2 regions of the Exiguobacterium acetylicum genome follow, and region 1 is predicted to be linked to the other one. Evidence: predicted binding sites of a transcription regulator. Region 1 holds the regulator's gene; the other holds the start of a gene.
What was found. The regulator Rex, encoded in region 1, represses fermentation and respiration genes when NADH is low (regulators of the CRP and FNR family bind a similar motif). The targets are predictions, from matches to a motif close to TTGTGAAATATTTCACAA.
Positions count from the first base shown of each region.

Region 2: K7G97_RS04770 (L-lactate dehydrogenase) is a predicted target of Rex. The motif match lies at 2,082-2,099, and genes of this name have one in related genera.

Region 1 is NZ_CP082333.1:2,938,496-2,942,246, forward strand. It holds gene K7G97_RS15095 (S8 family serine peptidase) at 1-404, opposite strand, end outside; tRNA gene K7G97_RS15100 (tRNA-Ala) at 629-704, opposite strand; gene tatC (twin-arginine translocase subunit TatC) at 809-1,588, opposite strand; gene K7G97_RS15110 (twin-arginine translocase TatA/TatE family subunit) at 1,596-1,793, opposite strand; gene K7G97_RS15115 (redox-sensing transcriptional repressor Rex) at 1,793-2,452, opposite strand; gene K7G97_RS15120 (ATP-binding cassette domain-containing protein) at 2,620-3,751, shown strand, end outside.
Region 2 is NZ_CP082333.1:928,972-932,722, reverse strand. It holds gene K7G97_RS04780 (M42 family metallopeptidase) at 1-111, opposite strand, end outside; gene K7G97_RS04775 (GNAT family N-acetyltransferase) at 273-782, opposite strand; gene K7G97_RS04770 (L-lactate dehydrogenase) at 1,039-1,995, opposite strand; gene K7G97_RS04765 (DUF92 domain-containing protein) at 2,161-2,940, opposite strand; gene K7G97_RS04760 (5-formyltetrahydrofolate cyclo-ligase) at 2,934-3,479, opposite strand; gene rpmG (50S ribosomal protein L33) at 3,537-3,686, opposite strand.

The DNA.
Region 1 (3,751 bases):
TCTTCGATGTCTCCGAACTTGACTTCACCACTGAATCCGTTGATGACGGTTGTGAAGCTTTCCTTATATGTAACGGGAATCGCCTTTTTAGCGATGGCTGACTTGACTGATTTTTGGACGTTGACGAGACGATCTTTGATCGACTCTTTTTCGGCATTGCTCAATGTGCTATACCGCTTGTTTTGAGCCTGGGCGATTTGAATCGCCGGCTTCTCTTCCATCTCGATGACGACACGGACTTTATCCGATTGTTTGTAGTTCTTCTCTTGCCCCGATTTCTTCAGCGAGAGTGCTTGCGGTTTTTGACCCGTTGCTTTGTCTTGCGACGACAGTGCACCTTGCGCACTGACTAGATTGGAAGACGTCATTAAGACGGCTGCCATAAGTGCAATCTTCTTCTTCATGCGTTCGTTTTCCCCTTTTCTGTAAAACCATAGTAGTACTACTGATAAAACAGTTAAACGAAAATTCTGTATATTTAGTTTAATGAATTTAATGGAAATAAACAATTTATATTTGCCTATTTTTTTAATTTATTTGTTTTACGTGACATTTTATATTTTTGAGGAATTTAACTGGGAGTAAAATAAAAACTCCTCGACGCCTCGAGGAGTTGGATGTTTGATATTGGTGGAGACTATCGGGATCGAACCGACGACCTTTTGGCTGCCAGCCAAACGCTCTCCCAGCTGAGCTAAGCCCCCATGAATTATCTTTAGTATACGCATCGCTAACTGCTTTATCAATATAAAAATAACGCTTTCATAAAAAAGAATCCCTTCCAAAATCGTCGGAAGGAATTCACGATTCATTTATTCAATTCACGCATCAAATCCGCCTGTCGTTCAAGCTCTGCCTGTTGCTCGAGGATCAAGACCTTTTTGTACGTCCGCGCAGAAATCAAGATGCTGATCTCATAGAGAACGAACAATGGAACCGAGATCATCAAGTGTGACGTCACGTCCGGCGGTGCGATCAATGCCGCAACGACGAACAGCGCAAAGTACGCATATTTCCGATTCTTTCGCATGAAATATGGCGTCACGAGACCAAGACGTGTCAGGAACATCGTCACGACCGGCAATTGGAACAGAAGACCAAACGGCATCGTCAACCGGATTAAGAAACTGAAGTAGTTCTCGACTCCGATGACTTGTTCGATTCCGAGCTCTTTCCCGAGATCCGTTGAGACTTCAAGCAAAAAGGGAAGCAACCAGAAATACGAGAAGGCTACGCCAGCCAAAAACAGAAAGAAGATGACCGGAATATACGTCAATGTCGCTTTTTGCTCCTTGTCATAAAGTCCTGGTCGGACGAATGCCCAGAGTTGATACATCCAGAACGGTGACGCTAAAATCAGCGCAATGATGAACGCAAGATTCAAATACAACATTAAAGGATCGGCGACGTTGAAGGCATTCAAACCGATGCCGAGCTCTTTTAAGTCCGCTTGCAAGAAGCGAACGAGCGGTCGGACGAGCGGAAATGCGACAGCGAACAGGACGACGACGATGATAAGCGACCAGACGATCCGCTTACGCAGTTCGTCAAGGTGCGACGTCATGCTTTGCTCTTGATCAACCGTCATGATTCAATCACTTCTCTTTCGGTTCGTCCTTTTTATCGTCGTCCATGATGCCGTTCGTGGCATTCTTGAACTCTTTCAATGTCTGACCTGCAGCGCGTCCGAATTCTGGTAACTTCTTCGGTCCGAAAATGATCAATGCGACGACCGCGATTAATCCGATGCTCGCAGGTCCGATACCTAGTGTGAGCGGAATAAGGTTTTCCATTATGATTTCACTCCTTCAGCTGATTGCGAATAATGCTTCATGAAATAAACTAACGACTGCAACTCGATCGATAAATCAATGTGATGGACCCGGACGCTAGCTGGCACGTTCAACCGCGCTGGCGTAAAGTTCAGGATGCCTGTCACACCATACTCGACTAACTCATCCGCTACTGACTGCGCGAACTGGGATGGAACCGTCAAGATGGCAACATCGACCTGATTCGCTTCGATTTGTTCTTTCATGTCCGAAACATGATAGATTGGAACGTCATGCGTCGTTGTTCCGACCTTCTCTTCGTCCGCATCAAACGCAACGACTATCCGAGTACTATTATTCTTTAAAAAGTTATAATTTGCAAACGCTGTTCCGAGATGACCGACCCCGATTAAGGCAACATTCGTCACCTCATCTTGATTCAAGGTTTTGCGGAAAAACGTTAAGAGATGTTGAACGTTATATCCATACCCCTTCTTCCCTAATGCCCCAAAGTAGGAAAAATCGCGACGAATCGTTGCTGAATCAACCTTCACCGCCTCGCTTAACTCAGCAGAAGAGACGCGGAGCTTGCCTGAATTGTATAAACTTTGGATGAAGCGATAATATAGCGGCAACCGTTTTGCTGTCGCTTGTGGAATTTTTGTGTCTGGTCCATTCATCCTGCAGTTCCCCCTTCGGCCACATCCATCGTGGCACCCAAATCTTTGCAAAAAGCTTTCTACTCTCCTTGATTGTAAACCACTTCACATAGAGTCACAAATAATATATTCCGCAGGACCTCGCGCTTTTGTTCGTGATAGACTAAAGGGTGGAAGGATGGATGGAAATGATACTCTTACAAGTCAACCAACTCTCGAAATCATTCGGCGTCGAGCCGATTTTAGAAAATATCAAATTGGAAGTACAAGAGCGGGACCGCATTGCGCTCGTCGGACGAAACGGTGCCGGTAAATCGACCTTGCTCAAAATCATTGCTGGCGAACTCAGTCATGACTCGGGCGACATCATGAAAGGCAAGGATGTCAAAATCGGTTATCTCGCGCAAGACAGTGGTCTCGAATCGAACGAGACGATCTGGAACGAGATGCTGACCGTCTTTGAACATCTCCAAGAACAAGAACGGACACTGCGCCGGATGGAAATCGAAATGGGCATGGAGCATATCTTGAACGACCCGGTCGCGTACGATCGTCTCCTGAAGACATACGATCAAGCGCAACACGACTTCTCAGAAGCGGGTGGTTATCAGTTTGAAGCGAATATCCGCTCCGTCCTGCACGGGATGCGCTTTTATCCGGATGATTACTCGCGCCGGATTCAGACATTATCCGGTGGTCAACGGACACGGCTTGCCTTAGCGAAGATGCTCTTACAAGCACCAGAGCTCCTCATTCTCGACGAGCCGACCAACCACCTCGATATCGATACACTCGCTTGGCTCGAAAGTTACCTCGGTGGTTATCGTGGTGCCGTTCTGATCGTCTCGCACGACCGGTACTTCCTCGACCAAGTCGTCAATGTCGTCTATGAGCTGTCACGCAATGTCTGTCGTAAGTTCACCGGGAACTATACAAAGTACTTGGAACAAAAAGCGGCCTTGTACGATCAGGAAATGAAGCAGTTTGAACAGCAGCAAGAAGAGATCGCGAAGATGCAGGACTTCATTCAACGCAACATCGCCCGGGCGACGACGACAAAACGTGCCCAAAGTGTCCGGAAACGGCTCGAAAAGGTCGACCGGCTCGACCGACCAGATGGGGATGAGCGTAGCACGGTCCTGTCCTTCCCGATTGAAAAACAGAGCGGGAATGACGTTCTGCAAGTCAATCAACTGGCGATCGGTTACGAAGAAGCTGTCTCAAAAGACATCACGTTCCGCTTGCAACGCGGTGAATCGCTGGCACTCGTCGGACCGAACGGAATCGGAAAGTCGACGCTCCTGAAAGTCCTCGTCGGCC
Region 2 (3,751 bases), 1.2 Mb from region 1:
GACCCCTTCTGCGATCAATCGCTTTTCTACATATGTAATCGCTTCTTTTGTCGAACCTGTTGGACTCGGAATCGAGACAAGCTCTTCAATCGTACGTATGACTTCTTTCATGTTCATTCGCTCCCTTTCAATCGGACTACGACGTGACATCCGCTTTGTTCTCATGATAACAAATATTCATTCTTTGCCGATACTGATATCCTACGGATACCATGCGAAAAAGCTGTAGCACTTTTTTTTGCTACAGCTTCTTTCCACATCATCTGAAGAAATTAGACGTACTTCTTCATCCAAATATCATCACGATATGTGCCGTCTTCTAATTTTACGGAATCTGGATCTTCGGCATATACTTCAAAACCGAGCGACTCATAAAGATTTTGCGCGGCCTCGTTCCCTGATAAAACGGCAAGAATGACTTGCTCGACGTCCGGTAACTTCTTCGCTTCCTCGATTAAGGCTTCCATTAAAGCGCGACCAGTACCACCGCGATATTCAGGTGATACGTATACTCCAGAAATCATCGCTTTATGCGATTCACGTGACAATTCATATGGTTTGACCTGACCAAACCCAAACAATGTATCACCGTCGAACATACCAAGCCAAACCTCATCGGAGTCGGGTTCTCCCTCAAGTCCTTCTTGTACTTCGCGGAGCGGGGTTTGCTGTTCATCATCAAACGAATGACCGAATGCATCTGGATGATTTTTTAATCCCTCAAGGCGTAGATTCCAGTATTGTTCTGCATCCTCTTTAGTTAGTTTTCGAAAAGTATACATGACTGTCGGTTCTCTCCTTTTTGGGTATCATGACGTACAAAAAAATGACGTAAAAATGCTTCTATCTCTTACTTAACCCTTTTCTAGTAAAATAAAACCTAGATTTTTTTCTTTTTACTACTGGACGAATAGATGTGATTTTTTATGTATTCGTTCTCTACATCAAAAAAACTCAAGTGTGGACAATATGAAGCAAGTCCGACACTTAAGTTTTTTGCTACTTTATTTCGTAATACCTTCATCATGATACGTACGCTTATCCTTGCAAGACGGGTTCAAGCGTCTGACGTAATACATCAGCAGAATGATGGAATTTCTTCAACTCTTCTTCCGTCAATGAAACTTCAATGATTTCACGCACACCTTGACGATTGATGATGGCGGGAACTCCAATATGGATACCAGAAATGCCGTACTGCCCATCGACATGGGCGCCGACCGTCAATAGACAGTTCTCATTTCCGAGGATGGCACGAACGATCCGAACGAGTCCAAGCCCAATCGCATAGTAGGTTGCCCCTTTGCGCTCGATGATATGATAAGCAGCATCTCGGACGTTGATGTAGATTTGATCAAGATCTGCTTGAGAATAACGATCGTCTTCAGCAAGTAGTTCATCAATCGTTTTTCCATAAATGCGGCTGTTACTCCAGGCTGCAAATTCCGTGTCACCATGTTCGCCAAGAATATAGGCATGGGCATTTCGGGAATCAATGTGAAAGTATTCTCCAAGCATTTGACGCAGACGTGCTGTATCCAGCACCGTTCCTGATCCAAATACGCGGGATTTCGGAAGACCAGAATATTTCCAGGCAAGATGCGCCATGATATCAACCGGATTGGAAGCCACAACGATGATCCCATCAAAACCAGAATCCATGATTTGACGAATCATTTCTTTCATGATCAAGGCATTCTTTGCAACGAGATCGAGTCTTGTCTCACCTGGTTTTTGTGGAGCGCCTGCCGTGATGACGACGACTTCCGCTTCGCGGCAGTCCGCGTAGTCACCAGCCCATATTCGCATCGGTGAAGAGCTAAATGGTGTTCCGTGGTTTAAGTCCATTGCCTCGCCCTCTGCTTTGGCTTTGTTGACATCAATGATGACAAGTTCTTCACAAAGTCCAGCTGTTGACATCTGATAGGCAAAGCTTGAACCGACTGCACCAGCTCCAATGAGGGCTACCCGTGTCACTTTCGCATGTAATTCCATATCGTTATGTCCACCCTTTCATTCGTCCTAAGAGTTTGTTAACTATCTCACAAGTAAATTGTAACATCTTTCACATTCTTTGTATCATGTGAAATTAATCACATTTGTCCATTTTGTGTCATTGATATCCTAACATAAGGAATTACATACTCATATACTTTCCAGTTACCAGAATCGAACGATGATAAACCCGATTCCACTTGCCAAACCGCTCGTTAAGACATTGACAGCATCATTCCCTAAAAATCGAATGCCCGAAACATAAGCGGTCGGTTGACCATGGTGCTCTCGCTTTTCCGTGTATTCTCCACAAACCGTACATCGGTAAACACGTTGCCCTACTGCTCCAAATAGTGTATCCAGCAGACTCCCGAGTACACCGATGCTTGTTACGAGTAAGACGTCCCTTAAAGAAAGAGAAAATATCCAATGCGCTGCTATCGCGATGAACGCAGCTCCTACGATCGTACCGACCGTCCCAATCAGCGACATCGCTCCACTCGTTCCTGCTGGTACCCGTCGTAACGTTTTGAGAGACCATGGATCACGTTTTGAGAGCGGTCCGATTTCGGATGCCCACGTATCAGCATTCGATGCTGCGATGACGAATAGAAATAACAAGAGATACGCAAAATCCATCGTCATGGCATACGCTAAAGCAGCAACAAACGCTACCCCTCCATTCGCAAGGACCTGCCATCCGTCACGCGCGCCGTCTTTCTCAACGATGGAATCGACCGATTGTTTTCTGGACCGTCCGACCTTCGATAACAAGCTCGAGCTACCAAAGAAGAGCAAAAGTACTACTAATCCTTGCCAACTAAATCCGAATGAGACACCACTACCGACGAGCAGGGTCATGATCGCACCACTTGTCGTCAATAAACGAAAAGATCGTCCGGTCCAAGCAAGCAATAGACAAAACAAAATGGTAGCACTCAACATCGGATGACCTCTAAGTCAGTGACGATCAAGTCAACTGGGATATCAAAGGCTTCGACTTCAAAATCGGAAAGAAGTTGTTCAGAAAAGGCAATCGATACTTTACGTCCTGCATAGGTCACGAGTGCACGATCGTAATAGCCTCCTCCCCACCCTAAACGATATCCGTCCCGTCGATAGGCGCGACCCGGAACGAGACAAAGCTCTGCTTGAGCAAGTGAAGCCCGACGTGCTGAAGCGGTCGGTTCAGCAATCCCCATCTGATTTGCTTGCAGTTGATCTTCTGGTCCATGTTCATAAAAGACCATCTCGTCTCCCACTACTTTTGGTATCAAGACCGTCTTGCCCTCTTGCCACGCCTGTTCAATCAGCATTCTTGTATCACATTCATTTCGAAAAGCTAATGTGATCGCGACACAGGTCGCTTGTTGCCACTCAGGTAACAACAAAACATGTTCGTGAATCAATCGTTCCTTCTCCGCACGGTTCTCCATCACATCGAGTCGTTCTTTGATCAGACGGCGTACTTCTTGTTTATTCATGACTGTCTTCCTTTCCACAAAAAAAGCCATCACACGAAGTGACGGCTTCCATCTCAATTATTTCACTTCACGGTGAAGTGTGTGCTTACGGAGACGTGGGTTGTATTTCTTCAACTCAAGACGCTCTGGGTTGTTACGCTTGTTCTTTTTAGTGATATAAGTACGGTCACCAGTTTCAGTGCAAGCTAATGTGATTTTAACGCGCATGGGATTCCCTCCTATCTAGCTCTCGATGTATCAAGTGATTTTGCTTTACATAAGGTTAAGCATAC